Regions from separate parts of the Shewanella sp. GD03713 genome, predicted to be linked through region 2. Evidence: riboswitches for the same ligand, from Rfam matches in the RefSeq annotation. Region 2 holds a riboswitch; the other holds the start of a gene.
What was found. Region 2 has a riboswitch for thiamine pyrophosphate ahead of N5E87_RS12785 (TonB-dependent receptor). Riboswitches for the same ligand answer to the same signal wherever they lie in the genome.

Region 1 (16,218 bases), 630 kb from region 2:
CTTGGCCTTAGTCCTATTAATGGGCCAATACACAGGTTATCGCCTACTCGAACTCAAACGCTTTAAACCACTCGCGGGAGATGCCTAATGAATATTGCTTGGCCATGGGAGCTTCGCGCGCGCGGCGTGCTCAATATGAATAAGCGCAATATCGATTACATTGGTCGCTATAATCCGCGTAAATTTTATAAACGAGTGGACGATAAGCTGCTGACTAAACAGTTGGCATTAGCCAATGATATTGCCGTGCCCGATTTAATCGCCGTTGTGCGCGAGCAGCACGAAATTGTGCATATTCCCGAGCGCGTTAAGGGCCGCACAGGGTTTGTGATCAAACCTGCCAAGGGCTCTGGTGGTAAAGGCATTTTAGTGATCACCCATATTGAGCAGGGGCGTTACTATAAACCCAGCGGGCACGAAGTCAGCCCATCGGAATTGGATAGACACGTGTCTAATATCCTCAGCGGCTTATTCTCCCTTGGCGGCAAACCCGATGTAGCGATTGTCGAGGGACTGATTGAATTCGAGCCCGTGTTTGACGGTTACAGCCATGAAGGCGTGCCCGATATCCGCTTGATTGTCTTTAAAGGTTTTCCGGTGATGGGAATGCTCAGGCTCTCCACCGCCGCCTCCGATGGTAAGGCCAATTTGCACCAAGGCGCCGTAGGTGTGGGCGTTGACATTGCCACGGGAAAAGGGTTACATGCTGTGCAATTTGATTCTCCAATTGAGTTTCATCCAGATACAGGCAAAAAGCTCACCGATATTGTCGTCCCCCATTGGGACAGCTTGCTGCATACCGCATCGAGCGCATATGAAATGTGTGAGATGGGTTATTTAGGCACAGATATGGTGCTTGATCAGACTAAAGGCCCGCTGTTATTGGAACTCAATGCACGCCCGGGACTGGCGATCCAGATTGCAAATGGAAAAGGCATTTTGCCTAGACTTAAGCATGTCGAAGCCATGTCATCCCATTCAATGACAGTTGCAGAACGTGTAGCCTATGCAAAAATCCATTTTAACGGCTAGCCTGTTTGGCTGGTGTTTATCCTCCCTCGGTGCAGCCTATGCTGCGCCAAGTCCTGTGCCGCTGCTGGTTGAGCAGTGTTTGCGCCAACCCAATATCGATTTGGCTGGCGCCTTCGCCAGTTATGCCAGCACCCACCAGCGCCAAAGCTTAACACTGGCGGATAAGGCCCTAGTGTTAGAGCAGCAAACCATAGGGCTGAATAATGTCAACGACAGACTCACCTACTACCGAGGTTTGCTGCTGTCGGGGGATGAGCGCCAAGGTTTACTGCAGTGTCAGTTGCGCTTGGCCGACACTTTGAGCGACTTACTAAATCAGGCGGAATTTAGCCAACTGGCGTTTGAGCTGACCCAAGCCACTGCGGCAAATAATGATGCGCCAAATCAGGAGCAGTATTTACTCGGTGAGCAATTAACGGCTTTATTGCGCCAACATTTATCCATTATGGATAAAGCCAAGCTGCACACGGCGCAGGCTAGCATTCGCCAAGGCTTAGGCAATCAGCAGTTTCAACTGGATATTCAAGCGGCTAACTGCCAGCTAACAGATGAAGTAGCGGAGATTAATACAGCCAATAACGAGGAAGAAACAGCAAATTCAGGCACTTTCTCAGGGACTATCGCGAGTTACTTGTTAAAGCAACCTAATGCCGAATGTCGACAAACCCTGTGGCAAGCCTATCAAGGTCGAGCCAGGGAACATAATCAAGTCGCCTTACACCGCATTGCCGAGCTTCGCCAACGCATTGCCAATGACGCAGGTTTTAGCGATTACGCCAGTTACAGCCTCAGCGATCAACAACTCAATACCCCGGAATTAGTTAAAGCGTTTCTCGATAGCCAAACCGAAGCAATTCAAGTTACCCCTTGGGATCTTGGCCGTACCTTATCGCAATTACCTAGTGCGCAAACCACCACCCTCAATACCCGAGAGCTGCTCGACAAGGCCTTAACAAGCTTAAGCGAGTTTGGTTTACGTTTTGAGGTGATTGGCGAGCATCTAGACTCGACAGCTACTCAAACGGCACTTTCTCAAACGGCACTCGCACAAGCGCAGCAACAGATCCTCCGCGTTTACCATATGGATAGATTATTGGGAGAAGTGTATCTGGCTATCGGCGCTCAAGATAAAGTGAATAAACCTAGGAATGCCAGTCAACACACCCTCAGGCAAAATGTGATTGGACAGCAATTTGGTCAACAGGCGCTTGAGCTCCCCGCGACACTCAATAATTTCAAAGATATAGAACGCTTTACCCAAGCCCTCGCCGATGCAATGACCTCGCTGGCGCGCGGCAGTCATTTTTACCTTAATAACACCTTAGGCCCGACGCTCGATACCAATCAATTACCGAGTCTTTGGCTCGCTAAGGTATTACGCCAAACGCTATTCCCCCAATTTGATACCCTATATATTCAGCCGAGGGAAACGCTCGCAAGCACCTATGCAACGCAGCTTAAAGTCTTTCGCGCTAAGGTAGCACTTAACTTTTACCAGTCCTTAAACCAGCAAAGCTATCCGGATCTCCCTGCTGAATTTAGCAAAAGCTTTGGGGCGAACTGGACACAAGCGATTGATTACCCATACAGTTTCAATGCAATCGCCAACGAAGGCCCACGTTATTATCAATCCCTGTGGCAAGCCAAACTCGCAACGCTTGTCCATCAATCCACCCAAGACTGCCAAGATAAGCTTGGGCTTTTTAATCTCCTCGTGGTCAATGAGACCGCACTCACCTTGAGCGAGCAACTGCGCGCCATACTTGGCGAACCCGTGGATGCCGCTGCGCTTATCCAAAGGATTATCCATGTCTCAGGATCTGAAAATCACCCATACACCACAACCGAAACACAAACTCACACTACCCATTGCGCTTTTTAGCGGTTTAGCCTTCTTTACCGCACAGAGTGCTTTCGCCAACACGCAAAGCTCGCCCTTAAGTCACGCTGGGCTTGAGTACTCACAAAAGGTACTCAAGCCAAACGCCGCGGATAAAACCGAATTAAGCCAAAGCGACGTTGCGCAGCTTATTCAACAGAACCTTGAAACCCATCTCTATACACTCCCGCCTCGGGTGCAGGGCCATTATGGGATCCGCCTCTATCGCCTGACGGGCGATGAGCAATATGCTAACGCGGCGTTAGTCGATCTTTATGCGGTAACCGAAGCTCAAGCGTTTTATGCCTGCCAAATGGATAACCCTGAGTTTGTACGCCAAGCCTCACAGAACGCCATCGCCGAACTGGGCAATGGTCCCAGAGCCAAGGCCCGTAAAAAAGCCCTCGCGCCCTTTCCTGAGTTTTTATTTTACTCCGATGTGCTATTGCGATTTGCCAGTCGAATCGATGAGTTAGGCTTTACAGGTCCTTGCCATAATCAAATGATCCAAGCCCTCAAAAAGGCCGACTTACGTCAAGGTTTGACCGATCCCGCAATGATTAAAGCCTGGGCGGCGCAACTGATTAACTATGTGTATTGGGCCAAACAATTGGGTGTGGGAGATTATCTAGAGGATTATAAAACGGCGTTTACTCGGGTTTATCCTGATTCGCAGGATGCCACACTCAGCAAAGCACTGTTTCGTAATAAGCTCTACGGCATGACGCATTTTATCTTTGCCGCCAGTGAATATTATCAGCATCGGGTGGATGCCACTGAGTTTGCATGGATTTTGGATTACTTTGACGCCAACATTGAGCGAATTTTACAGGATGCGACCGACGATATTATTGCCGAAGTCGGCATTAGTTTTCTGCTAGCGGGCAAGACAGACCATACTGTCGTGGCTCAAACTCGGACTTATATTGCCAACTCGTTCGACCCTAATAGTCAAATTATCCCCTCACCCAAAGGCAATCCTGACTTAGCCCTTGGCGAGCATCGTAATGTGCTTGCGATAATGTTACTTAATTGGCCAGAAACGCTCTATCCCGGCCCCTATCTTAACGAACTTAACGCGACGAAAAAGTATTTACCTATGGGCGTGACGCCTAAGGTTATCGATTAACCCATACCCATAGTTCGTACTGATAAGAGGTTGTCACGCCGCAGCATTGCAACGCGATAACCTCTTTTTCAATTAACACGATAATAGTATTGAAAAAACGATCATAGCTCGCCACTATAAGCCTCAATCTATCGCTTTTTTAGAAACCTGTCGTTTACGACATGAGGACAACCATGACTCGCGCGAAATCCACCCTTGAGCAATGGCGTATTTTACAGGCTGTCGTCGACTATGGCGGCTATGCGCAGGCGGCAGAAAAGCTCAATAAGAGCCAATCCTCACTCAATCATGCGGTAGCTAAGTTGCAACACCAGCTCGGTATAGAGCTACTCGAAGTTCGAGGCCGCAAAGCTTACCTGACACCACAGGGCGAAGTATTATTGCGCCGTTCGCGTCATGTGACTCAAGCGGTCAATGAGTTAGAACAACTCGCGAGCAACCTTGAGCAAGGTTGGGAGCCCACACTTACCATTGCTCGCGAAATCGTCTATCCGATGGAAAGTCTAGTGTGCGCGCTAAGTGACTTTTTGCCCCATAGCCGCGGCACTCGGATCATTATGTTGGACTCAGTCATCACAGGTACTCAAGAATTAATCCTTCAAAATAAGGTCGATATTGCGATTTGCGCAGGAATTCCACCGAAGGGCTATTTATCCGAGCCCCTGTGTGAACAGGAGCTGCATCTGGTTTGCCACCCGAGCCACCCCTTGGCAGAAATGGGCACCTTAGACGATGACAAGCTACTAGCGCAGTACCTGCAACTGGTGATCAAAGACACGGGCCTGCAACCCAATGTTGATATCGGTTGGTTGAAGGCCGAGCAGCGCTGGACAGTATCTAACTTCCATGAGGCGAAAGTCATTTTAAATCAGGGTATTGGTTTCTGCTGGATCCCATCTTTCCTTATCCAAGAGGAATTAGCCGCAGGCAAACTAGTGCGTTTACACCTCCAAGGCAGTCAGAAACGGCGGATTATGTTAAGCCTTGTGATCCCGAATCGTGACCAACAGGGCCCCGCTTCAAAACTGCTGGCCTCTTATCTCCTCAAACATCATGGTGTGAGTACAAGCGAATAACCACGCTCAACTTCTTCCACCGTGTGCGGCAAAACGAGCACCAGGCTGCAGGGAATCATTGTGGGTTTATCCTCTTAATGGCGACTGAACTTGTCAAACAGAACGGGCTTAAGCGATTGTCCTTAATAGGCAAACGCTAGTTAGTTAAAATTTGCGGGCATTTCGAGAACGAGAGGCTAGACATTCACATCTAAGAAGCGTGGACGGTGCAGTGCTAAGGTTTGAGGATTGAACAGGCCGCGTGTATTTTGACCGCTTGAGGACTCGAGCGCCAATCCATTGAACATAACACTGCCTGGCTCGTAGCTAGACGAATCACCTATCGGCTCAAGTGAAACATCATTCGAACCTGATTGATTAACTTCAGTGTTTCCCTTACTTGTCAGCGTTGTTACAGCGACCGAGCCGTAGAAACGCACAGCATTACTGCCGTTTGTGGTGTGACTCGATGTGCCCTTGTTATCACGAGACGACGCCAACCGCTGCATAGCAACCTCTGGCGCTTCATCCAACGCTAAGGTCGCCGTTGGCGGCTCGATGGTCTCTGTCTTATCAACTTCAGAGGTACTTGCTACATCTGAGGTTTTACTCGATGCAACCTGCGCCGCAATGGCTTGTTTAATCTTATCAATCACGTCTGTTACAGGCGCCGATGGTGCCTCTTGGGGCGCAGTAATATTGCCATTAGCATCAATCTTGCCTGTGACTTGAATTTGCCGCTCCTTAAGCGGTGGTAAACCTTCAATCAGTGCCTCGGCGCCAATCAGCGTTTCCGTTGTCGGTTGATCAACTATCTGCTGCTGACGTTCCTCTGCAAGTTTCGCCTTGGCCTCATTCATTTTCTGCAGCGCTTCTGCGGCAACACGAATATCCGCCGAAGAAGGATCAACGGGTGCCATCGCCGCCGCATAGACCTGCTTCATCTTATTGATGGTCGCCAGTGGATCGCCAGGTACTATCGACACATCGATTTGCACCTCACCGTCAGTCGCATAACGCTGACCATCGGCACCTTTTTCATATTTGAAACTGGGGCTTTGGGCATATTGACCGCCCACACTGGCGTGGGCATGCTCATGGGCTTTGACTTCTGTGTCCCTTGATTTTAATGCGTCCACTTGGGCTTTTTGCTGCTCAATTGCCTTTTCTTGCGCCTGTTTAACTTGCTCCTTCGCTACGTCTTGCTGACGAGTTTGCTCGTCCTGTGTCTGCTGAGCTTGTTTAGTTTGCTCTGCTTTGGCAAAAACCTCGGCTAACGCTTGCTGCTTTTGCTCCTGCTCTTGTGCCGCCTGTGCCCTTGCCTGCTTGGCTTGTTCATCTCGCGCATCTTGAGCTTGAATTTGTTCTGTTTGAGTCTGCTGTTGTTGCGTTTGAGCATTTGGGGTAATTCCAGCACCGACTTGGCCACTTTCCCCCGAGGGTTTACTAAAAACACGGCTCAACTGCTCGCTTACACCGCTTGATTGATTGCTATCAGGAAGCGCATTTGAATTGGCAAAAGCTGAGGCGCCGGAATGTGACGCTTTGCCTGTCGCATCTGCACCAGAAAATTCAGTCGCAAAGGGAGTCACCACTGCACTTGAGGCATTTGGATTAATGCTATTAGACCCGGTTGAGCCAATATTCGTAGCAACCGCTGTAGATGTGGAGAAAATATTGGCTAACCCCACACTCGCGGAGCCAACACTGCTATCGGTAGTAGCAATTGTGGCTGCAAGGCTTGGGGCTGGAGGAGAAAAAGGCGTAACAGCACCACTCGTGGCGCTAAAACCTACATCCGATGCCCCCAAGGTTGAAACTGATGGCTGTGTGGCTATGGCAGCAATTTGCCCTTCCCTCATTCCGCCAATCGAGCGAGGGCCTGTGAGTAAGCTAAAGCTAGTTGAAGCATGTAAGCTTGTATTTAACGGAGTCGAAACAGTCTCGTTAGAATGGAGTTGTGCCTTGGCATTTCCACCGAGAGCGGTGAAAGCCTTCTGAACAGCTCCAGTATCAACATGAGATGAAATCGGAGGACTAGCAGGTTTGACATCCGTCAATGAAGCGGGCGGTGTCGTACTGATTGGCATAGCTTGGTCCATCACAGCCCCGAGGCTGCTTAGTGATGGTGCAAGTGCCCCACTCGCTTCGAGTTTTGGCGCATTTAGGTTAGTGGTTGAAGCAAAGAGCGTTGCAACCGCCTGACCATTTCCCCCTTGATAAGTCTGTCCGCCTTGAGGTTTAACGCCTTTTGCTGGCTCAATAGACTTATCCGCGCCCAAAAACGAAGTGGATGGCGCGCCAATTTGTGCTGACAGCGCCATAACCGACATAACTATACCTTGATGTTAATTATCGAACCTATGGTTTCTGACTCTCGCTGGAGTACCTCAGTCGATGCCTCACCTTGTCGCAATGATTCATTCGCCGCCAGTAACGCCGAAGTTTTATCGGGTTCATCTACCGCCTTAGCGGTTTCTGTCGGCGCAGCACTTTGCGATGGGCTAGGTTTGGCCACATCAATCGTTGCCTGCGTGAGCCCTGATTGAGCCGTTTGCAAGCCTTGCAGACCGGAAGCATAAGCAGATTGGATTTGCATAGGAGTATTCCTGCATCTGGTAATGACTGGATTAATTATTAACCAACTCTAGTGCGAAGTACAGATTTATCGCCCCTTCTAGCGGCATTTTCGAGCGCATTTCTGCAGGATCTTCGCACGCCATTTAACCCGCAATCCAAGCCGATTCCCAATCCTTAAAAACCGGATTAAATCCCCGAAGGCGCATCTGAGTCATGACTTGCTCAACGGTACGTTCATCGCTTATCTCAAACTGATCTAATTGGCTCTCTGGCGCCTGATAACCGCCAGGTTGCGTTGAACTCCCCGCACTCATTTGTGTTATCCCAAGTGGCAGCAAATTATCCCGAAGTGATGGCGCCTCGCGTGTCGATAAACTGATATCAAGTTGCTGATTAAAAAGCCTGAAGGCACAGATCAATTGTACCAGTCCAAGATCGGTTAAATGCACTTTTGGCGTTATGCCGCCGGTACAAGGCCGCAAACGAGGTAACGAAATACTAAAGCGAGTCCGCCAATAATGCCGTTCTAAATAGTCCAAATGATGCCCCATCAGTAAGGCATCGAGTCGCCAGTCATCCAAACCCAATAACACGCCTAGGCCAATCTTATCGACACCTGCGCTGGCAACGCGGTCGGGCGTTGCCAGCCGATACGCAAAGTCCTGCTTATTGCCTCGGGTGTGATGCTTAGCATAGGTCGCCGCTTGATAGGTTTCTTGATACACCATCACAGCATCAAGTCCTAGCTCGACAAGCTGGCGATAATCAATCTCATCAAGCGGCTGTACCTCCATGGCTAAATAACTAAACTGCTGTTTTACAATGGGTAACACGCGCTTAAAGTAATCCATCCCTACTTTGGTTTCATGCTCACCCGATACCAGTAAGATAGAGTCAAAGCCACGGGATTTAATAATCGCCATTTCGGCCACAATTTCCTGCTCATTGAGCACTTTGCGCTTTAGCTTATTGCTCATGCTAAAGCCGCAATAGTCGCACTCGTTGGCACACAGATTTGACAGATATAAGGGTAAATAGAGTCCAATATTGGCCCCAAAGCGTTGCCGAGTGAGCGCCGCCGAGCGCTGCGCCATCTCTTCAATATAGGGCTCTGCTGCTGGAGACAACAAGGCGAGTAAACTCTCTAGATTACCCTCGGGTTGCATCAGGGCGCGCTCAACCTCCGCTGCCGTGCAGGAATATAACGCCAGCAATAACTTATCCCGTTCAATGCGGGCAAATTGGTCAACAAAACTCATTGCTGCAAGAATCCTGTTAATGGACTGGTATGGACAGCCTGGGTTTGCACTCGGCCAAGCCCCGCTTCAAAGGCGCGTCGCCCGCAATCTACTGCATCCTTAAAGCACTGCGCCATTTCAATGGGCGAAGCACTACTCGCGATGGCGGTATTAACCAGAACGGCATCGGCTCCCAGCTCCATCGCGTGGGCCGCATGGGATGGCGCGCCAATTCCCGCATCAATCACCACGGGCACTTTTGCCTGCTCAATAATCATCTTGATAAAAGACTCAGTCACCAGCCCCTGATTAGTGCCAATTGGGCTTGCCAGTGGCATCACGGCAGCGCAGCCAACCTCTTCTAAGCGGCGACATAACACAGGATCGGCATGCACGTAGGGCATCACGATAAACCCACGTTCACACAGGGTTTTGGCCGCCGCTAACGTCTCGACTGCATCGGGCATCAGGTATTTGGGATCGGGATGAATTTCAAGTTTAACCCATTGTGTTCCCAGCATTTCCCGCGCCAGTTCAGCGGCGAATATCGCTTCCTTCGCATTACGCGCCCCCGATGTATTAGGCAAGAGTCGCACGCCCGCTTGCCTTAGTGGCGATAGCAAATCATCGGCTCCTGTTTTCAAATCAATTCTTTTCATCGCAACTGTAACCAACTGCGATTTAGACGCCTTAATGGACTCCAGCATCAGCTGACTTGAGCTGAACTTACCCGTGCCCGTAAATAATCGTGACTCAAATTCCACACCCGCAATCGTTAACATCTTAACCTCCAGCTACAACGGCAAATACATCAATCTTATCCTCGTGTTGGCACTGGATAGATGACCATCGGTGTTTTGGCACAACAGCCTCATTAAGCACTAAGGCAACCGAGTGTTGGCAAATATTTTGTGCTTCTAACAAGGCTTGTAAACTCAGCGGTTGTTGCAGTGTTTGGGGCATATTATTGAGATGAATTAAAATCATAACAAACCTCGATTAGGGACAGATTTGAATGAAACGGTTACGGTCGAATGCTGAGTGTTAGCATTCGCCTTTTCTACGCGCTCGCTTGATTGGCGTTGCATGAATTCACTCGGTTTTAATGAATTCAGCTTTAATGAACTCGGTTTTAATCCGCACACTTCGCACTCGGGATCACGGGTTAATGCGGCCGAATGCCATTGCAGCAACTTGGCATCGAAGCGCCAGAATCGCCCAAGTAGCGCTCTCGTGGAGGCGATTGAATGGCTTGCCTCTTCGAAAGTCTGATTGGCTGTTTGCTTTGTTGCAGAGGTTGGCGGCGTGGCTAGGAGCAACAATTGCATTGCTAGCAGCGCCTGCATCGATGCCATCACGCCGACACTGGGGCCAAGCACACCTTGGCTGCTACAATTTTGTGGCGCGCGAGTATTCGAGGGGAAAATACAGTGATAACAACCGCCCATTGGGAAACGCTGTTGATCAACCGCAAACAGTTGACCGTTGAAAGCGGCAATGGAGGCGCTCACCAGAGGTAAGGCATGATCAATACACAGCCGATTGATACAGTGGCGCGCTGCAAGATTATCGGTACAATCAAGCACTAACCTCGTCTCTTCACCATGGGCTAACAGACCAGAAAATACAGTGTTCGCAGACTCGAGAGTCAAATGCTCGGCAAAGGCATCAATCTCACAACCTTGCGCTAACACGGCCAATTTCTGTTTAGCAATGAGGGCTTTGTGATGGCCAATATCGTCGTCACTAAAGAGTAATTGCCTTGGCAGATTGGACAATTCCACCCTATCGCCGTCGACAAGCGTTAAGCGCCCAATACCGGCACAAGCTAAATACTGCGCCGCCAATTGCCCAAGGCCGCCGAGGCCGACGATAAGGACATGAGTCTGTTTAAGCAGCAACTGGCCAGCCTCGCCGACCTCAGGTAAAAATATTTGCCGCGAATAACGAATAAAGTCTTTATCGGCAAGGGATTGCGCCTGCTCTTGTGTCATGCTCATAGGCTTGACTCCCAAGCCCGAGTCAATTCGGCATAGGCCATTACTGGATCATTTGCTTCGGTAATCGCCCGCACCACGGCAATATTGCTCACCCCAGTCGCTTTGACTTGGGCAAGATTCGAAGGTCCTATGCCACCAATTGCCACTAAGGGATAGTGCGCATTTAACAGCTCAACATAATGAGTGAGTTTACATAACCCCTGCGGCGCCGATGGCATTTGCTTGGTGGTCGTCGGGAAGATATGCCCAAGGGCGATGTAAGATGGCGCATGTTGATGGGCACGCAGTAACTCGAAATAACCGTGGCTCGAGATGCCAAGAGCCAAGCCTACTGCATGAATGGCGTAAAGATCCGTTACCGCCAGATCTTCTTGTCCAAGATGGACCCCAAATGCGCCATGCTTTATCGCTAACTGCCAATGATCATTGATAAAAAGCTGCGCATCATAATGCTTACCTAAGGCAATCGCGGTTTGGATTTTTGCCTCAAGTTCGTCCGACGCCAGCACATTAGACTTTAGCGCATTAGACTTTATCCTGAGCTGTACCGTCTTCACGCCCGCCGCCAATAACTGTTCGAGTAACAGTAAGTTATCGACAACTGGATAAATCCCTAAGTCAGGTTCAAGGCGCTTAAACGCGCCGCATTGCAAATCACTGGATTCACTCAAGCTGTTTTGAGAATAAGCAGTGACGTGAGGATACGCTGTTAAGCTGTGCGGCCAAGCGGTACGCGCGAGTGGCCCAGGGCCTTGGCCAATCCCCTGTGCATAAGTTAAGCCTTGATTGACATAGGCTTTTGCTACCACAACTGCATCCTGCAATACAAAGCCAAAAGCTAACACCGAGGCGATGGCCGAAGACAGAGTACAACCACTGCCATGGTTGTGGCGAGTGTTTATCCGCACACTGCTCAGCCAAAAACCGCCATTCGCGTCAAGCGGTGAGCAGCCAGTAACCTGATGACAAATCAGCAGATCTTCCGCCAAACGCTGATTATCTGCGGCGATACGATGACTTGTGATACCGCTTTTGTGATCGCTTAAGCTATCCCTTATATTAATGCCAGCACTTGCCTGAGCCGCAAAATCAATATCGCCGCCCTTGGCTAATACGCTGCAAGCTAATTGCACAGAAAGTTGCATTGCCGCAGCGGCGAACTCTGCTTTTGTGTGAATTGCTGACGCTTGTTTATCTGTAACGACAGTAAGCCTTGCCAACTCCTGCACATTCGGCGTAATCAGGCTAATCAAGCCCTTAAAGGGAGTAAAATCCAGAGGTTTGCTCGCCGTGCTCTTATCGCCAAGTTCATCCCCACAGCTTGCAACCATCACAGGGTCGAGAATAACGGGGACGAGCGGAAATTGGGTTTTAAAACCAGCCAACCAATCGGCAACTAAGTGCACTTGCTGCTGATTCGCGAGTAAGCCAATTTTAATCGCCTGAGGCGGTAAATCGGCTAACAGGGTCGAGAGCTGTGTGAGTAACATTGCCTCACTCACAGGCTCAACTAACGCCACCGCCACCGAACTTTGGGCCGTTAACGTGGTGATCACGCTGCATCCATGGCAGCCCAAATCCTTGATGGTGGCTAAGTCGGCTTGGATCCCCGCGCCGCCACCGCTGTCTGAACCGGCAATGGTCCAGACGATAGGTTTAGGCGCCACCTGGCTAATATGTTTAGCTGGGGTCATTATCAAACCTCCGCAACCTGTGCTGTTGGTTTGAGCTCTGTCCCATCCTGCTGCTTGGCCGATTCTTTGGCTGTATTGGCTGTATTAGCATCGCCCAGCGGCAGATACAGTTTGGCGCCCGAGGCCGCAAACTCGGCCGATTTTTGCGCCATGGCCGCCGCTAATTCATCTTGGGTTTTGACTCTGATCTGCTGGATTGCTTCTGTGTTTGATTGCCCTTGTTGAGCAGGGTTTATCGATGCAAGCGCTTCAGCGCTCTCAACATTTTGGCTTGACGAAGCCACTGACAACGTACCCGCCGCTAAGCTTGCCGCATAGTCGCGCACATCTTGGGTTATCTTCATCGAGCAAAACTTAGGGCCACACATAGAGCAAAAGTGCGCAACCTTGGCCGATTCCTGTGGCAGGGATTCATCGTGATAGGCTCGGGCGGTATCAGGGTCGAGTCCCAGGTTATATTGATCTTCCCAACGAAATTCAAAGCGCGCCTTGGATAACGCATTGTCGCGGATCTGCGCGCCCGGGTGGCCTTTTGCAATATCGGCCGCATGGGCGGCAATCTTGTAGGCAATCAGCCCTTGTTTGACATCCTGCTTATTGGGTAGACCTAAGTGCTCTTTCGGCGTCACATAGCAGAGCATGGCGCAGCCATACCACGCGATCATCGCCGCACCTATCCCTGAGGTGAAGTGATCGTAACCCGGCGCAATATCAGTAATTTGCGGCCCTAGGGTATAAAACGGCGCCTCGGCGCAGTGGATAAGCTGCTTATCCATATTCTCTTTGATAAGTTGCATCGGGATATGTCCAGGCCCTTCGATAATGGTCTGCACATCGTATTCCCAAGCGATTTTGACCAGCTCGCCTAAGGTCTCAAGCTCGGCAAACTGCGCCTCATCATTGGCATCGGCAATCGAACCTGGACGCATACCATCGCCTAATGACAGCGACACATCGTAGGCCACGCACAGCTCGCAAATCTCACGGAAATGGGTATAGAGGAAGTTTTCTTGATGGTGGCTCAAGCACCATTTGGCCATAATCGAGCCGCCGCGGGACACAATGCCAGTCACCCGTTTGGCGGTCATGGGCACATAGCGCAATAACACGCCCGCGTGGATGGTAAAGTAATCGACGCCCTGCTCCGCTTGCTCAATCAAGGTATCGCGAAACACTTCCCAGGTCAGGTGCTCGGCGACACCATTCACTTTTTCAAGAGCTTGATAAATCGGCACTGTGCCAATCGGCACTGGCGAGTTACGGATAATCCATTCGCGGGTTTCATGGATATACCTTCCCGTGGACAAGTCCATCACAGTGTCAGCGCCCCAACGGGTTGACCATACTAGCTTTTCCACTTCCTCCTCGATGGAGGACGTGACCGCCGAGTTACCGATATTAGCATTCACTTTCACTAAAAAGTTACGGCCAATAATCATAGGTTCGGCTTCTGGATGATTGATATTTAACGGAATAATCGCGCGGCCACGGGCAATTTCATCGCGGACAAACTCTGGGGTAATCGGTTTACCAATCACAGCGCCAAAGGATTCACCTTGGCCGCGGCGGTTTAAGATTTCATCTTGCACCTCGGCGAGCGCCATATTTTCCCGAATCGCCACATACTCCATTTCAGGGGTAATAATCCCTTGGCGGGCATAGTGTAATTGGCTCACGCGTTTCCCCGGTAAGGCACGGCGAGGACGAACAATCGCACTTGAGCCGGCTTCGAAACGCAGATGATCGAGTCCATCATCCTTTAGGCGTTGCTGGGTAAAATCTGAGGTAGCACAATCGAGCACTTCGGTATCTTGGCGCTCGATAATCCAAGGTAATCTGAGTTTGGCTAAACCTTGGCGCACGTTTATTTGCGCAGCCGGATCGGAATAAGGACCGGCGCAGTCATACACAGGAATGGGAGGATTTTTCTCGACTATAGGCGCGGTAGCAGTACCGCCAATTCGCGTATCGGTTTGCAGAATTTGCCGCATCCCTACACGGAGATCCTCGCGACTTCCCTGCAGATATAACTTTTGCGAATTAGGGTGTTGTAATGGTTTAAGGGTATCGATAAAGGCTTGCGCCTGGGCGCGCGCCGCACGGCGACTCGTTTGCCCTTGGGCATTAACGGCAATCGATTCTGAGGACGATTCTAAACTGGACATAAGCAATCTCACTTTAACAAATAAAAATGGGGTTGCTTGTCTGGAGACTTGAGTGTTGAAGCTGAGCTGTGCAAACCCAAAGCGGATTTACGGACTCAATAACGACTAAATCGATGAGTTAATACAGGGCGAAAGGTGGCCGCTGATACGATTTAATGGATGTTATTATGCTTGTTTCCTTCGCAGGTTTTAACCTGATCAGGTTCAACGGATCCCGAATAAACGGTCTCAGCCAAGAGGCACTCCGACAAGATGGGCAAAAGTATAGGCAGAAGCGCTGCGAACAAACAAGCGTAATTTTAGGATAAAAATTGAATTATCAATCAAAAATAAAGAACGAATAACACAATGTATTTAAAGGCTTTTAATTTTTATTCGTTTTACAACCGCTGATTTAAACTATTTTTAGTGAAAATTTATCATTACTATTATTTAACCTTTGGGCCGCTTTACCATCATTTTATCGAGCTGCGCCTTAATGGCATCGTCAATTTCTTGGTTCATTTTCTTGCCACTGCAATCGAAGGGGAAACCTAAATTCTCGGCATAGGGATTAATTTGAGTGCCTACTTTGACGACCCGATAGCAGGTATCCCCTTTACGGACAATTCGATTGGGATCCAGTTCTAAATCTAAACTGGTGGGGCCGCTAAAATCGTCGGCATTGGGCACAATCAGCACCTCCATCTCAGCACTCATTTCAGACATATTCGATCGTTTAGAGTAATGATTTGCTTGCTCTAACACTAAATCATCTAAAGCTTGCTCACGCTGGCGCTCAAAATAGCGCTGGGTAAATAATCCCACGCTACCAGCCGCCCCGCCGCCGCTTTGCCCACTTGCCGCTGACTGCTCTGTACTTACCGCTTGTGCCGAGCTTGATTGGATTTCTGCCTTTCTAGACTTAACAGCCTCTTTTGCACTCAGCTGGGTTTGGCTTTGTGTTGGAGCGTTAGGTGTTGAGGCGTTAGGCACTGATGTGCTTGGTGCTGGTGCTTTTGATTCTGTTACTTTTGATGCTTTTACTTTTGATAATTGGGCACTGACTTCAGGAGGTTTTGTAATCTGCTCAGTGGGTTTTGGCATCGGCTTTACCCTATTAGGTGCTGAAGTTATTGGCTCGCGAGAAACCGCAGGCTCTTCCACAGAAGAATCTTTAGCCGAATCCGCAGGAGCGGTTTGCGTTGGCGGCGCATAAATAAAATATGCCTTTAACGCTTTGGTTTCAGTTCGTGCATTGGCTGAAGATTCGCTAAACGACAGCCCTAACTGCTCCGACTGGGTTCGCCATAAAAAAATTAATAACAACAGCAGTAAACCATGACCCAAGATGACCCAAAGCAATAGCTTAAGATTGAAATAATGCGACCACTCTCGCCAACTGAAGCCTAAATTGGGGTGGAATGCGCTATCGTTCTCTCTTTGGTTAGCCTCACTCAAATTGAG
Region 2 (16,218 bases):
CTCACACTCGGTGGCCGATATTAGCAGATTAGCTGAGGCAATGCCGCCGAATAGATCTTATTTCAGTAAATGGGATAAATCGCTTCCTACAGGGATAGGGATCTCTTGCTGCTCACCACTGAATAAATAGGCTGGGTTGTCACCGAGCAGGGATAAAGTGTCTCCTTGACGCCAGAGTGCGCTGCCTTCGACGATACCAACAACTGGGGTGATAGGATCGACACGGGTGAATTCGAGTAAGCGTTGGGCGCGGGTTTCGCCGTTATGCCCAGGAGCGCGGTAGTTCGAATAATGTGGATTTAACTGAAATGGCACTATATTTAACGCGGTAAACGACGGCGGCTCGATAATCGGCATATCGTTGGTGGTGCGAATGCTCAATCCCGAGACGTTAGAGCCCGCGCTCCAACCAATATATGGTTTACCATTCAGTACTTCTTCACGGATCAGATGCACTAAATCGTACTTATAGAGCTCGTGTAGTAAATGGAAGGTGTTGCCGCCACCGATCAAAATGCCGTCGGCATCTTTAATCGCTTGGCGCGGATCAGGATGTTGATGAATGCCGCTGATATCGAGCCTGAGTTCGCTTAATCCCGCCACGACTGAGGCCAAATAAGTGTCGTAACTCATGCTGACACCGGCATAGGGGATAAAGATCCATTTTTGGGCGTTAGCGGTGAGCGGTTTGATAAAGGGAATCGCATGGGAAAGGTAAGGCGTATCACCGACGCGAGAACTGCTCAGTAGTAGGGCATTAACTGTCATTTTTTTATCCTGAAATCTCGGAATGTGCTGGCATGTTAACAAAGTTTAATCGCGATAAACATAGATAAACACACATGAATTTGGCTGTAATGCTGACAGAGCCTAGATTTAAGCTTGGATTAATATACTGTCCCTAGACTCACGAGCCATGAAAGGCAATGTCTAAATTGAGAGAAAAATTAGCGAGTAGAAAAACTCTTATCTTTACCCCTTGAATTTCGATTAATTGGACATATTATGTCTTTGAGCAAAGTTAAATGGCATGTGTTTGCCGTAAAGGAGCTGAAATGAAGCGTATTTTTTTATTGATTGCGACTAACCTAGCCGTGTTGCTGGTAGCCTCAATTGTGATGTCTATTCTGGGCGTGAATACGTCTACTATGGGTGGACTACTTGTGTTCGCTGCGATTTTTGGATTCGGCGGAGCCTTCATCAGCTTAGCCATTTCAAAATGGATGGCGAAAAAGACTATGGGCTGTGAAGTGATCACCACGCCACGTGATAGCACCGAGCGTTGGTTGTTAGACACTGTTGCACGCCAAGCGCAGCAAGCAGGGATTAAAATGCCAGAAGTGGCAATTTACCAATCGCCAGAGATGAACGCTTTTGCCACTGGCCCAAGTAAAGACAACTCATTAGTTGCCGTGAGTACCGGTCTGTTGTACGGCATGAGCCAAGATGAAGTTGAAGGGGTACTTGCCCACGAAGTGAGCCACGTTGCTAACGGCGATATGGTGACACTGACCTTAATTCAAGGCGTGGTGAACACCTTTGTTATCTTTGCTGCGCGTGTTGTTGCGGGCATTATCAACAACTTCGTCTCGAGCAACGACGAAGAAGGTGAAGGTTTAGGCATGTTCGCTTATATGGCGGTCGTGTTTGTCCTCGACATGTTGTTTGGTATCTTGGCCTCGATTATCGTGGCTTACTTCTCACGTATCCGTGAATACCGTGCAGACGAAGGCGCAGCACGTTTAGCGGGTAAGCATAAGATGATTGCAGCGCTTGAGCGTTTACGCCAAGGCCCTGAAAGCTCAGCAATGCCTGCGCAAATGTCTGCCTTCGGTATTAACGGCAAGCGTTCAATGGCAGAGCTGATGATGAGCCACCCGCCATTAGAGAAGCGTATCGCCGCTTTACAGACCCGTTAATCGAGGCTGTAAGATCAAAAAAGGAGACCTAGTGTCTCCTTTTTTATTGGGGCTTTTCTTTTTCTACGGATTAGGCTAGGGCCGTTTTTAGTTGTGAGCGATAGGTTAAGTCAATGTAAAACTCTTATATAAGCATGTGGTTACATGATGCAGCGCACATTTTACCCCTTGGTATATTGATAAAGTTACTTTGCATTAAGATTGGGTTGCTTATTGCTCAATCCTTAGCTAAGTTAAATCGAGTCGTGCTATTTACATTGGTTGCGAGATGGAAGTCACCCTGACAAGAATTTCCACTGTCAATCGCCATTGGAGGATACAATTGTGAGCAAAAAACTATTAAGTGCGCTTTTCGGGGCAAGTCTTGCAGCGCTGGCGCTGTCACCAACCGCATTTGCCGCGGATCAAAAATTATCAGACTTCCATGCTGAGTCAGGTGGTTGTGAAAGCTGTCATAAGGATGGTACGCCTTCTGCTGATGGTGCTTTCGAATTTGAACAATGTCAAAGCTGCCACGGCTCTTTGGCTGAAATGGACGCAGTACATAAGCCACACGATGGCAACTTAGTTTGTGCTGACTGCCACGCTCCACATGATATGAACGTAGGTCAAAAACCTACCTGTGAAAGCTGCCATGATGATGGTCGTACTCCAGACTCTATCCTGAAGAAGTAATCCCTACTTCGGTATAAGCTTGATAAAAAATGCCAGCAATTGCTGGCGTTTTTTTATATACATGATTTATCTCACTCGTCCTTGGGTTGCCCTTGGATCAGTTTTTTACCGGAAAACATGGCCGAAATGATCCCTGGTTGACGTTTGATTTCGGTATAGACCACCGCAAACACATGCAGCACGATAAGAAGCATTAATAAATACACTGCGTATACGTGGACTTCACCGGCCAGCCCCTTCATGGGCTTGATTGCATTGGCTTTATCGGTATCTACGCCCGTGGCATCGTAGGGTTTTAAACTACTCGGGTCGACATTCGCTGCCGCTAAATACTGTTGTACTGTGCTGCCGAGCGGTGGATAGTAAATATCAGTGCCGGCGCGAATCAGGCCTGTCGCCATTATGGTGACCAATAGGAGCATGATGGCGAGCACTGCGAATTTCCCCTTAGGATTGTGGCCTAGGTATTGGGGGTTTTTACCCGCGGCAAGCTCTGCTTTATAGGTTTGTAACTCGGCCTTACTATTGGCATTGGGGAACATATGGCTAAAGCGGGCGTATTTATTGCCCATAAACCCCCACACTATGCGGGTAAGTAAATTAATCGCAAAAGCATAGCCAATGATGACATGCAGGGTTTTAAGCCCGATTTTGCCGGAGAGTTCGGTTATGCCTAAGTCGCTGCGAAACATCATCATGCCACCCACAATCAGTAGGGCGAGCACGAGGAGCAGATTGATCCAATGAAACAGGCGGGTCGGTCTGTCCCATACCCGATATGATTTCATTTCGACTGGGATTGGTGGTTGATTGGACATAATATTTCCTTATTATTTGTGTTGATTTATCTTACGCCTTTCAATCATGAATAGCGCATTATTTTCAGTTTAGATTCAGCCTTCTGATTGACAATACTCAATGCTAAAGTTGCAGAAGTTTTTGATTTGCGTACGGTAAATATTTTTATCGTAAGTCTTTTGAATCTGTTTTATCTAATGCTAATATCGTGTGCACGGTAGACTTGGAAGTCTATTGAACGGATGTTGAAGTGGTATTGAGAGATGTTTCTCCTCTCAAAATGAATAATCGTTAACCAGACAGGGAGTGAGCAGGATGTTCAAAATATTACATTGGATTGTAGTGTCAAGATCGCAAGTTTTGATGGAATTACTGGCCGGACGCTGGCCGCAGGAGTTTCTCGTTAAGCTGTCCCAAGTCAGCCCAGACGAGATGTGCGATCAAATCAAAGATAACCAAGCCTCTATGGTGGTGATTGACCTTTCCACCGTCGATCTTCAAAAAGCCTATCAATTTCAACGCTTGCTTGCCCGCGAACACCCGAGTGTGCGAGTCGTTTATATCCAGTTCCCTAAACAGGTTGATGCCCGTTTCTTAATGCAAGCCTCGACTACGGCAGGGGTGTTTTATCTGGATGCAGGACTGACTGAAATCAGCCTTGGCCTCTCCAACATCCTGCGTGGGCACAGAGTGATCCCTATCCAATTGGTGAACGGGGTGAATGATGACTTTGGACTGTTCGAAGATACCGAGCCATTAACTATCCGTGAGCGCGAAGTGTTACAAGCCCTGCTGTCTGGCAGCACTAACCTCGATATCGCCAATCAATTGTTTGTGAGTGAAAGCACCATTAAGACTCACTTGTACCGTGTCTTCCGTAAGATTGGTGTGTCGAGCCGTGGTCAAGCCATCGCGTGGGCGCAAACCTATTTACACGATGTGGTGGTGTAACCCATTGTTGATGGGTCGCTAAGCTAATATTCAATTGCACAAACAAAGAAACAAATAGAAAGGGGCAATCGTCGATACGATTGCCCCTTTTGTGCTTTATGGATTAAGACTAATGCACTAAAAACTAGTGCATTAAAGACTATTGCATTAAATATAAATGCATTAAAAATTAGCGACCTAGCCAAGCCTGCAGTTTGTCTTTATCTGTGATGCTTAAGGCAACCGTATCTTTTGGCGCCTCGGCAATAATCAGTTCTCCCGTCATCAATTCATCGCGTCTAAACCAATGCAGGGTTAAGTGTTGTCCGAGTGGATATTGCTGAAGCTGCGCTTCAAATTGACCTGTCACCTGCAGATTATCCGCCGCAATTAAGATATCTCCGGCGCTTAAGCCCGCAAGATGTGCAGGGCTGCCTTGGGCGACCGTGGTCACTTTAAGGCCGATTGGTGCGGCTTGCGTCTTAGCCCCAAAGGCAATCTCATACCCTTTGGCCGAGCCACCGCCGACATCCTGCGCGCCTTGGCTCGCTCTCTGGGTCAATTCAACGCCAAACTCGGCCAGTAGCGGTGCCAGCGGGATATCGTCGGTATTGTCTAAATAGGCGAAGAGATCTTGGCAATCGCGCCCCAATAAGCGTTCAACAATCCTTTGATGACATTCATCTGTGGTGCCGCGATTTTGCAGGGCATATTCCTGCCACAGAATGGTCATTAGATCGTCGAGGTTGTATTTTCCTTGAGTCTCGCTTCTGAGGGTTAAATCCAGATACAGGGCAAACAGGGCGCCCTTAGTGTAATAACTGATAATGGCGTTTTGGGCGTTCTCATCCTGTTTGTAGAACTTAGTCCAAGCGTTAAAGCTCGAGTCCTTAATGCTTTGTTTAAAGCGGCCTTGACTGCGGTATACCCGGGTAAAGGTTTCGCTCAGCATATCTAAGTAGCTTTGCTCATCGACTAAGCCTGCGCGATAGGTGAGGAAATCATCATAATAGGAGGTGATGCCCTCATAGGCCCACAGCTGCGGCGTATAGGTTTCCGCCTCAAGTTGATAGGGTAAGAAGCATTCTGGCTTGATGCGCTTGACGTTCCAGCTGTGGAAATATTCATGGCTACAGAGCGATAAATAGGTGCGGTAGTCATTATTAATCGGCGCATCCATCGATAGCGGTAAATCCTTGCGCGAGCACATGAGTGCTGTCGATGCCCTATGTTCCAAACCTCCAAAGCCATTGTCGAGTACTGTTGTCATAAACAGATAACGTTCAAAGGGCGCTGGCGTACCAAACAGCTTGATTTGATACTCGCAAATTGCCTTTAAATCTAGGCAGAGTCTCGGCATATGAGCGCGGTGGCGACCGTTTAGTACGATATCGTGTCTTACGCCGCAGGCTTCAAAACTGGCGTGGGTGAATAGCCCCATCTCAACTGGATGATCGATAAGTTCGTCATAGTTTTGCGCGCAAAACTCACCAAAGGCAAATTCATCACCGCTTTGACGTGTCATGCTAGTAGCGAGTCGCCATTCGTTTAGGCTTGGCTCGGTCGGCGCCGCCATTGTTACTGTGTGTAAACCTGCCTCAAAGCCGTGGGCGGCTAAAAACACACTGCTGCCGTTAAAGAAACCGTGGGTCATATCGAGGTGCGCGGTGCGTACCGACAAGTCCCAAGCATATACTTGATAGGTTAAGGTGAGTTGGGTGCTTTGATGTTCGACCGACCAGGTTTGTTTATCCAGCTGAGTGAGCTTAAGCGGCTCGCCGTTATCGCCTGTGGCTTTAAGATCGATAATATTCTTGGCAAAATCCCGCACCATATAACTGCCGGGAAGCCACGCGGGCAGGCTAAAAACTTGCTTAGGGTGAGGCTTTTGTACCGTCATGGTGACGGCGAACAAGTGCGCCTTGGGATCGACGGGAATGATGTGATAGTGGAGCATAATTTATCCTGTAAAACCGATGCGTTTTAATGGGCGTCATGCTGCCAAAAATGCGCACAACAGGCAAATGAAACGCAAAATATCTGGAGACACAAAGCGTTGAATTGCTAGTATACTATCCCAATTAACCCAAGGAGGACTCCCCATGGCCGAAGAAACCATTTTCAGCAAAATTATCCGCCGCGAAATTCCCGCCGACATTCTGTACCAAGACGAGCTGGTGACCGCATTTAGAGACATCTCACCAAAGGCGCCAACCCATATTCTGATTGTGCCGAATCATTTGATCCCAACTGCAAATGATATGAAAGCCTCGGATGAGCCTGCACTCGGCCGGATGATGACAGTGGCGGCCAAATTGGCGGCAGAGGCGGGGATTGCCAAAGATGGTTATCGTTTGATCATGAACTGCAACAAACATGGCGGACAGGAAGTGTACCATATCCATATTCATCTCGTTGGCGGAGAGCCATTGGGACCCATGCTGAGCCAAGGTCAATGAAGGTAAATCCTGATTTTTTTCCGCTGACTCAAATGGCGCAGCGATTTGTCGATCAGCTCGCCCAGTGCCGTCGCTTAGGGTTAACCGTGCTCGAAGCCAGTGAGCACCATGTATTGATTGAGTTGCCCTATAGCACTGAGTTAATTGGTTATCCCGATACGGGCGTTATCCACGGCGGGGTGATCACTACCCTGATGGACACGGCCTGTGGCAGTGCGGTGGTGAGTGCGATTTTTCAAAAATATCAATCCTTAGAGATTTCGCCCACCCTCGACTTACGGGTCGATTATATGAAGCCCGCGCAGCCCCATAAGCCGGTGTATGGTTTTGCCGAGTGCTATAAGTTGTCATCTAATATCGCCTTTACCCGCGCCATCGCCTATCAGGACAGCATCGATGATCCTATCGCCCATGCGGTGGGCTCTTTTATGCGTATCAGCCCTGAAATGGTGGGCGATGCCTTTAGACAAGCCTTGATGGGAGAAGCCGTGCCGCCCTTAGGAGAGACTGATGAACTCAAATAAGCCGACCGAGCAGAAAACCCTCGATGTGCAGGGAATTGTAAAACGCGCCACCGAGCTGAACGACTTTGGTCATCTACTCGAACATGTTCCTTATGCTAAGTTTATTGGCATGAAGGTCGAGCGCTTTGGCGACGAGCTGATTTTCAAACTCCCCGCTAAGGACGACAATATCGGTAATCCCATCCTGCCCGCGATTCATGGTGGCGTGATTGCTGGTTTTATGGAAATGTCGGCCATAGTGCAATTAATGGTGTTTATGCAAACGGCAAAAGTGCCAAAAGTCGTTGATTTCTCGATTGATTACCTGCGAGCAGGCCTGCATAAGGACAGCTTTGCAGAATGTCGTATCACCCGTCAGGGGCGACGGGTCGCCAACGTGAATATCAATTGTTGGCAAACCAATCGTAAGCAGTTGATCGCTACCGCAAGGGCGCACTTTTTGATCGATTAATCGCGAGGGTGGGGCAAGATGAGTACGTTAAGCATAAGTTCAGCTGGCGTCGCGTAGTGTCATTGCCCATCCGTTGTTCGGCACCTAGGTTTTTGTGAGTGAGGGAAAACAAAATGAAAGCAATTTACAGTGGAGTAATCTTGGCTGCAGCACTGACACTCGGTGCCTGCACTAATACGGCGGGCATTTCGGTGAACTCACTGGGAGAAACCCGCGTCGATAACAACAGCTTCGCCCGTGATATCAGTGTTGAAGGGGTTGAGGCGCGCCGCGTTGGCGATCTGATCCAAGGTTCGGCGTTGATCGTCAGCAAGTCCTCAAGCGATATGCGAGTGCAATATAAGTTTACTTGGTACGACGCCAGCGGCTTTACCATCGAAGATGAAGCCACCAGTTGGAAATCGGTGAAATTACACGGCAAACAACAGCTGCAAGTGTCGGCCGTGGCCCCAAATGCGCAAGTGGCGAAATTCGATGTTTATGTGCGCGAGACTTATTCAAACTAACGTTTTGCGAGTGTTAGTGTGAATGTGAGTGTGGGCTAAAGAATACCGCGGTATTTCGTTACGCTAACACCTAGTCGATATCGATTAAACGGCCATTAAGCCAAAAAATGCCAGCAATGCTGGCATTTTTCATTTCAAAGTGTCGTTCTTTCCTGCTTGTCATGTATACTAAGCGCCGCCAAGGGGTGTTTGCCAACAAAGTGGCAGACTGAGATGTCATCAGACGAACCCTTAGAACCTGATCCGGCTAATACCGGCGTAGGAATGGGCCAATCAACAGCACACTTCTGAATCGCTTATTCGTTGCCGGATCTCAAACATGTATTTGAGGTCCTATGTCTAACAAAAAGTCTACCAAGAGTTCCACCTTCTCCTTATCGTTAACGCGTGCGCCATTGGCGCTGGCCATTTCGGCTGCGTTAAGCACGGCCGCATGGGCGCAAACCGATGCTATCGATAAACCTGAGCCTAGCAATGATATGGAAATCATGGTGGTGACTGCAGATTTTCGCAGTGCCAGCTTAGAAAAAATGCCATCGAGCATTACCGTTATCGATGCCCAGCAAATCCAAGATGAAAGCGCCCAACACTTTGAAGACGTGATGAATTCCATCGCTAACTTTAACTGGTCGGGTGGCAGCTCACGTCCTAAGTATTTCCAGATCCGTGGCGTAGGGGAGCAGGAGCAATATCAAGGTGCACCTAACTCATCTGTGGGTTATATCATTGATGATATTGATTTATCTGGTATTGGCATGGTGTCGAGTATGTACGATCTGCAGCAGGTCGAAGTGTTACGCGGCCCGCAGGGTACCCGCTATGGCGCCAATGCGTTAGCGGGCTTGATTTACCTTAAGAGTAATGACCCGACCGATGTGTTTGAACATGGCGCCGAGGTCTCTTTAGGCAATGACGATTTACAAACCTTTAGCGGTTTTAGCTCAGGGCCGTTAACCGATTCGGGTAAATTGTTGTACCGCGTGTCGCTGCAGCAACATCAACAAAACGGTTATCGCGATAATCTGTATTTAAATAAAGAAGATACCAATGGTCGTGATGAATTTACTGGTCGCGCTAAATTACGCTGGTATGTCACCGACAATCTGCAACTCGATTTAACTCTGCTGCATGCCGATTTTGATAACGGCTACGATGCCTGGAGCTTAACCAACGATCCTAAACATACTATTTCGGATCAGCCGGGTGTCGATAGCCAGCGCACCACGGGCGCAGGATTTAAAGCAACTTACTCGGGCGCTGAGTCGTTTGAGTTAACCTCGCTGACTTCATTTGCCAATACCGATCACCATTATAGTTACGATGGCGATTGGGCGAACCCTGAATATTGGGCCTCCAAGCAATGTGAGGATGAGGGCAATCTCGCCCCTTGTCAGTACGATTACTTCTGGGACAAAACCGGTCAGCGTAAGACCTTATCCCAAGAGTTCCGCTTAAGCTCGACCGACCAAGGGCGTATTTTTGCCGGCTCAACCGACTGGTTACTTGGGGTTTATGCGATGAGCCTTAAAGAAGATAACCAACTGTATTCTGAATATAATACTTGGCCCGATGAGGTGTTAGATTCTGAATATGAAGCAACCAATTACGCCGTATTTGGTCAGCTGGATACGGATTTAGGCGCCGATTATGCCTTGTCTGTGGGGCTGCGTGTTGAGCGTCGCAATAGCCACTACTCAGACACCAATAATGATAATTTTGACCCGAGCGAAACCATGTGGGGCGGCCATATTGCGCTGAGCAAAGTGCTGAATGAATCCCATAATGTGTACGCCCGTGTGGCGCGCGGTTACAAGGCGGGCGGTTTCAACATGACCTTGCCAGTCGAACTCAATGATAAAAAAGAGTTTGATACCGAAACCCTATACAACTACGAAATCGGTCTTAAATCCCATTGGTTTGAAGGGCTTATCGATACGAATCTGGCGCTGTTCTATATGGACAGACAGGATCAGCAAGTGGCCGCATCCCAGCAAGATCCTAACAAGCCACAACGCTTTATCCTCTACACTGAAAATGCGGGTAGCTCACACAACTACGGTGCCGAGTTGGACGCCACTTGGTATGCCACCGATAATCTCCAGTTTTACTCAAGCCTAGGTTGGTTAGAGACGGCGTACGGCGATTACCAGTACCAAGATAAATACGGTAGCGATGTGGATTTAACTGGCCGCGATTTGGCCCATTCACCACAGTTAACCTACAGCTTAGGCGGCACCTATCGTGCGAACTCGGGTTGGTTTGCCAACGTCAACATGAGTGGTAAGAGTGAGTTTTACTACTCAGACAGCAACGACTCGCGCTCTGAGCCATACACCATTGTGAATGCGCGCTTAGGTTATGAGGCGAGTGCTTGGTCGGCATATTTATGGGGCCGCAACCTGTTCGATGAAGAATATGGTGTGCGTGGTTTCTATTTTGGCAATGAGCCGGATAACGGCTGGGCGGAAAAGCAATATATCCGCTACGGCGATCCACGCCAAATTGGGGTCACACTAAGCGTTAAGTTTATGTAATCCCTTAAGAATGATACATCAGATGTCAGGCTGTGCTCGCTCATTGCGTCACCGCCTGACGATTGCATTATTAGCATTTGACCCAAGGAGTGAAGATGAAACTCACCGCCGAAATTAGCATGTATCCCTTTAATGAAAATTATCTCGATCCGATCAAATGGTTTATCCATCGCTTGGACAATTACCCCACGATTCAACGTGTTACCAATGCCATGGCGACGCAAGTCTGTGGCGACTATCAAGACGTGATGGCCATGCTCGCGACCGAGATGCAAGCCGCCCATGAGAAATGGGGCAAAGCGGTGTTTGTATGTAAGTTTATTGGTGGTGAGCTGAATTTAGCCCACAGCGAGTAACGCCCTGAGTTAACTTGAACGCTAAAGCTAAGTGGTTCAAGCAAGCGATATAGAGTGAGAGTAAGGCAATGACAGAATTATGGTTAACGCTGGCCAATAGTGTTAATGCGGCCCTAGGGGAAGTCCATGTGATGACCGCATGGGAAGCCTTAGCCGTGGTATTGGCCATGGCCTATTTGCTACTGGCCATGAAGGCAAGCGTTTGGTGCTGGGCGGCGGCATTTACCAGCACGGCCATTTACACTGTCTTGTTTTGGAAAGTGGCACTGCTGATGGAGTCGGTGCTGAATATTTATTATATGGCCATGGCACTCTATGGATACTGGCTCTGGACCCAAGGCGGCGACAAACATCAAGGGGTGAAAGTGACTACTTGGCCGCTGAAAACCCATTTAAAGCTGATTGTCGCGACTGGTATTGTCTCCCTTGGTGTTGGGCATGGGATGGCAACCTTTACCCAGGCTTCCTTTCCTTACCTCGATGCGGCGACCACTTGTTTTGCAGTGATGACAACCTATTTAGTCGCCAAAAAAGTATTGGAGAATTGGCTGTATTGGGTGGTTATCGATCTGGTATCGATTTACCTTTACCTCAGCAAGGGACTGATGCTGACCTCCTTATTATTTGTGCTCTATGTTGGCCTGGCAGTTGTCGGCTATTTCCTGTGGCGCGCTGCCCTTGCCGATAGCCGCAATCCCCATCTGGAGTCGAGCGCCGCAAAACTACTCGGCTAACGGTGGCAGATATCAATAGATGATGGCCAATACACAAGGGCTGCAAATGCCTAATACGCTATTTAACACGATTGTTGTGGTAAGCCGCTAATGCCGCCGATTATTGGACAGCACAAGGATACGCTGCTTGCGGTATTAGCACAGGCAGGCCTTACTGATATCAGCCAAATCCAGCCGTTAGCGGATGGATTAAGTAACCACAACTATCATATCGAGACGCCGACGGCCCATTATGTCTTGCGTGAAAACGCCGATGCCGCCGACAGCTTTTGTTCGCGGGAGCAAGAGTTGTTCTATTGGCGCCATCTTGCCAAGGCAAAGCTTGCCCCCGAGTTGCTGTGGGTGAGTGGCGATCAGCGTTATTACCTAAGCGAGTTTATCTTTGCGCAATCTCTCCCAAGCCTTCCTATAGCATCTCAGTTTGCGCCGCTGATGGAGGATGTTGAGGGCAGGGCAAATCTGCTTACCGAAGAGCCTATTGCGGCAAGTGGTATTGATCGACTTGATAACCTAGTGTCACGCGAGCCAAGTATGGCATCAGGTTATCAAGAACTGAGCCTGCCAAACTTAAGCCGGCCAAACTTAAGCTCGAATGAATTAAGCTGGAAAGAACTAGAGTCTCAATGCTGTGCGGCGACCTTTTGCCTAGGTGAAGCGCATATTGAGGCTTGGTTGCAATCTCATGCCGATATCAAGGGTGCAGCAGACAAGCAGGCTTGGTATCCGTCCGAACGGCTCGCCGTATTGGAAGCCATAACACCGAATCGCGCCCACAGCCTGTTACTGCAATTGCTGCAACAGCTTCGCGAGCAAGCGACTGGGCCGTACCACATCAGTATCACTGAGCAATGGCAGGAATATCACGCGCAGTTGTTAGACTTTGCCGCAGCGGATAAGGGCGAGGCTTGGCAGAGCCGATTGGCGCAATTGCTCAGCATACAAAGGCAGATCCATGGTTGGATGGCAACCTTAGCCGATTGTTTAGTCAAACCGCAGTTTTGCCATCGCGACTTAAATCCCCATAATCTGCTGCTTAAAGATAACCAGTTGTATTGCATAGATTTTGAGTATACAACCGCTTCCCATCCACTGTGTGAACTGGCCGTTGTGCTCGCCACGCACCAATTAACACCTGCGCAGCGGCATCTGTTAGTGCGACAGTATCTGGCAGGACACCCCGGCTTAACCTCGGATGCCATCAAGGCGATACCCGCTGCCATCGAGATGTATTGGGTGTTTGCCGTGTATTGGGCATTATTGATGGCGGCGCACACCCATGGCGAGCGGCAGCAGGAATACTTCGACTGGTTCGATCTTTTTTGGCCACTTATCAGCCACGCATCCTAAGTATTTTGTTTCTCACCGCCACGGCTTGGTTAAGGTTGTTGTGTTAAAAAAATAAACTTTCTATTAACCTCAGTGTCATAGGATGACCAAGGCTGAACGGATGCAAATTGATGAAAAAAGGTGTGTTGTTACTGGTGTTGCTGTTTGGCTTAACGGCCTGCTCGACCAAATTTAGTTATCATTTTCTCGACTGGGCCATAGGTTGGGAGCTGGATGACTATGTCAGCCTTGATAAAAACCAGCAAAAGGTCGTTGATGGGCTTATCGACAAGTTTGTACTTTGGCACCAATCCGAAGAACTCGGCCATTATGTGGCGCAGCTAACCGAAGTTGAGCAGCAGATCCAAACCAATACCTTAACTCCCGCATTGTGGGCCGAGCACGTCACACTCGCCAAACGGCATTGGTTTCGGTTATTTGAGTTTGCACTGCCAGAAATGTTGCCGATCATCTCATCATTAACCGATGAACAGGTGAAGCAAATTCTTGCCCAGTCGCGAAAAGACGAGCAGGAATTGATTAAGGAATTTGCCGGTAAAACCCCCGAGCAGTTACAGCAAGAGGCCGATGAGAATCTTATTGAGCAATTTGATGACTGGCTGGGTAGCGTAACGGATGAGCAAAAAACGCTTATTCATCAATATAACCAGCAGCGACTGTCGACCTTAGATATGTGGCTCGATTACCGCCACGAATGGCTGCGCCAATTTGAGGTTGCCCTTGGGCAGCGCAGCGATATTCCGCTGCTGACCGAACGATTGACCCTGCTGATGACGCGCCCTGACGAGCTTAAGTCGGAAAAACATCGCGCCATTTTAAGGCAAAACACCGAAGCCTTCGGTGGCTTGTTACTCACGATCAATGCTAGTCTGTCAGCGAAGCAGTCCAAGCATTTTTATAAAAAGCTGAATAAGCTTATTCAGGATCTTCGTGAATTAAATCAAGAGGGGATCGAAAAAGTGGCAAAAGTCGCGAAAGATTAATCTCTAAGCCAAGGTCTATTGGGCAACTCCATCTAATGTTGAGATTGCCCATGTCCCTTGTGAATATTTATCAAAAACTCCTCAATGCGAGCCGTTATGCTGAGGGGCTTGCCCCCTTAGCCCTTAGGCTCTATCTCGCGCTAGTGCTAATGCAAGCTGGCTATAACAAACTCGTGCACTTTGAAGACACAGCGGCTTGGTTTGCTAATCCCGATTGGGGATTGGGTTTGCCTATGCCGACGTTAATGGCTGCCTTGGCGGCGGGCACTGAGTTTTTTGGCGCATTTTTATTACTCGTTGGCTTAGCGACGCGGCTGATTTCTATCCCTTTGATGATAACCATGCTGGTGGCGGCGTTTACTGTGCATTGGCCTAATGGTTGGCTGGCGATTGCCGATGGCAGTTCATGGCTCGCCAATGAACGGGTGCTTGAGGCGGGTGATAAGCTGGATAAGGCCAAATCCCTGTTGCAGGAATACGGCAATTACGATTGGTTGACCAGCTCGGGTAACTTGGTGGTGCTAAATAATGGTATTGAGTTCGCAGCGACCTATTTTATTATGCTGCTGGCACTCTTTAGCCTTGGAGGCGGGCGTTATACCAGTCTCGATTACTTTATCGCGAAGCGTTATAACGTAAAGTAAGCCAAGTGACTTTGCTTTTAACACTTTCAATCCCACCTTTGCGTGGGATTTTTTGTACCTCTTTAGCCGCAATTTGCTATGCTTGAGCCAATTTACACGCACCTATTTTTCAGAACAGGGATAATCACTTGGACGCTATCGAACTTTTACTCACCCGCCAATCCACTCCAAGATTAACCGCGCCAGCGCCCAACGAGCATGAGCTTAAAATCATTTTAGATGCGGCGATTCGAGTGCCAGATCATGGCGCCTTAGCACCGTGGGAATTTATTATTGCCACAGGCCAAGGGTTAGATACCTTAGCAGATATCTATGTTAACGCGGCTAAAGCCAGCGGTGCCGATGAAGATTTTATCAATAAAGCCAAAGGGATGCCGATGCGCGCTCCTATGGTGATTACCGTTGTGGCGAAAACCCAACAGCACCCCAAAGTGCCAGTACTTGAGCAGCAAATCGCAGCGGGCTGCGCCACGATGGCGATGCAGCAAGCGGCATTCGCGCTAGGATTAGGTGCAGTGTGGCGCACTGGGGATTTTGCCTTCGACGCCAACGTGAATGCGGCATTAGGCTTAGCGCCAGAGGATCAAATCGTCGGCTTTTTATATGTGGGCACCCCAGCGGTAGCCGCACCGAAAAAACCGCAAAAGGATGGCAGCCAGTACGCCCGCTACCTATAACCTAGTTTATCCCCTCTGAATGGGAGTCCTTAGTATGCAAGTTGCCCAAACCCCAAGATTGCTGCTGCGGCAGTTAACGCCCGATGATGCGTCATTTATTTTGGTCTTACTCAACACCCAAGGATTTATCGACAATATCGGTGATAAGGGTGTGCGTAGTTTGCAAGATGCCAAGGACTATATCGCCAATGGACCCGCGATTAGCTATCGCGAGCATGGTTTTGGCTTGTTTGCCGTGGTGCTGGCCGAAAATGGTTTTCCGATTGGCATTTGTGGCCTGATTAAACGGCCGACGCTGGCGGATGTGGACTTAGGCTATGCCTTTTTGCCGCAGTATTGGGGTAAAGGTTATGCGTTTGAAGCAGCTAAGGCCTCACTGGAATTCGGTAAAACCCTAGGGATTGAACGGATTGTCGCGATCGTTAGCCCGCATAATCAGGCCTCTAAGTCGCTGCTGAATAAATTAGGCATGTCGTTTGAAACCCTGTTGCAGCTTACTCCTAACGATGCGCCGGTGGAGTTATTTAGCTAAGCAGTGGTTTTATGTGCGGTGAGTGCGTTTACGCGCAATAAAATGGGGAGCTTAGCTCCCCATTTTTATCTGTTCGCTTTTCCCCATAGGGATGCGATTACTCCGCTAACAGACCACGGCTACGCAGCAGCGGCTCAATGCCAGCTTCT

Region 1: linked by a shared signal. The riboswitch ahead of thiC (phosphomethylpyrimidine synthase ThiC) and the one ahead of N5E87_RS12785 (TonB-dependent receptor) in region 2 are both predicted to bind thiamine pyrophosphate.

What each region holds. Positions count from the first base shown of each region.
Region 1 covers NZ_JAOCIW010000001.1:2,255,537-2,271,754, reverse strand. The annotation lists gene N5E87_RS10080 (UUP1 family membrane protein) at 1-88, shown strand, start outside; gene N5E87_RS10075 (alpha-L-glutamate ligase-like protein) at 88-1,032, shown strand; gene N5E87_RS10070 (M3 family metallopeptidase) at 1,007-2,914, shown strand; gene N5E87_RS10065 (DUF3541 domain-containing protein) at 2,841-4,040, shown strand; gene N5E87_RS10060 (LysR family transcriptional regulator) at 4,214-5,116, shown strand; gene N5E87_RS10055 (putative metalloprotease CJM1_0395 family protein) at 5,293-7,428, opposite strand; gene N5E87_RS10050 (chemotaxis protein) at 7,431-7,694, opposite strand; gene thiH (2-iminoacetate synthase ThiH) at 7,819-8,934, opposite strand; gene N5E87_RS10040 (thiazole synthase) at 8,931-9,695, opposite strand; gene thiS (sulfur carrier protein ThiS) at 9,697-9,900, opposite strand; gene N5E87_RS10030 (HesA/MoeB/ThiF family protein) at 9,897-10,913, opposite strand; gene thiE (thiamine phosphate synthase) at 10,910-12,607, opposite strand; gene thiC (phosphomethylpyrimidine synthase ThiC) at 12,610-14,772, opposite strand; TPP riboswitch at 14,931-15,029, opposite strand; gene N5E87_RS10015 (hypothetical protein) at 15,205-16,218, opposite strand, start outside.
Region 2 covers NZ_JAOCIW010000001.1:2,882,875-2,899,092, reverse strand. The annotation lists gene pepE (dipeptidase PepE) at 58-768, opposite strand; gene htpX (protease HtpX) at 1,056-1,919, shown strand; gene N5E87_RS12825 (cytochrome c3 family protein) at 2,244-2,594, shown strand; gene N5E87_RS12820 (cytochrome b/b6 domain-containing protein) at 2,666-3,412, opposite strand; gene N5E87_RS12815 (LuxR C-terminal-related transcriptional regulator) at 3,708-4,343, shown strand; gene N5E87_RS12810 (PDZ domain-containing protein) at 4,513-6,279, opposite strand; gene hinT (purine nucleoside phosphoramidase) at 6,425-6,781, shown strand; gene N5E87_RS12800 (PaaI family thioesterase) at 6,778-7,305, shown strand; gene N5E87_RS12795 (PaaI family thioesterase) at 7,292-7,756, shown strand; gene N5E87_RS12790 (YcfL family protein) at 7,870-8,262, shown strand; TPP riboswitch at 8,434-8,544, shown strand; gene N5E87_RS12785 (TonB-dependent receptor) at 8,598-10,796, shown strand; gene N5E87_RS12780 (YkoF family thiamine/hydroxymethylpyrimidine-binding protein) at 10,892-11,152, shown strand; gene pnuC (nicotinamide riboside transporter PnuC) at 11,221-11,886, shown strand; gene N5E87_RS12770 (phosphotransferase) at 11,977-13,233, shown strand; gene N5E87_RS12765 (DUF6279 family lipoprotein) at 13,344-14,216, shown strand; gene N5E87_RS12760 (DoxX family protein) at 14,267-14,860, shown strand; gene N5E87_RS12755 (NAD(P)H nitroreductase) at 14,989-15,537, shown strand; gene N5E87_RS12750 (GNAT family N-acetyltransferase) at 15,572-16,069, shown strand; gene N5E87_RS12745 (M3 family metallopeptidase) at 16,167-16,218, opposite strand, start outside.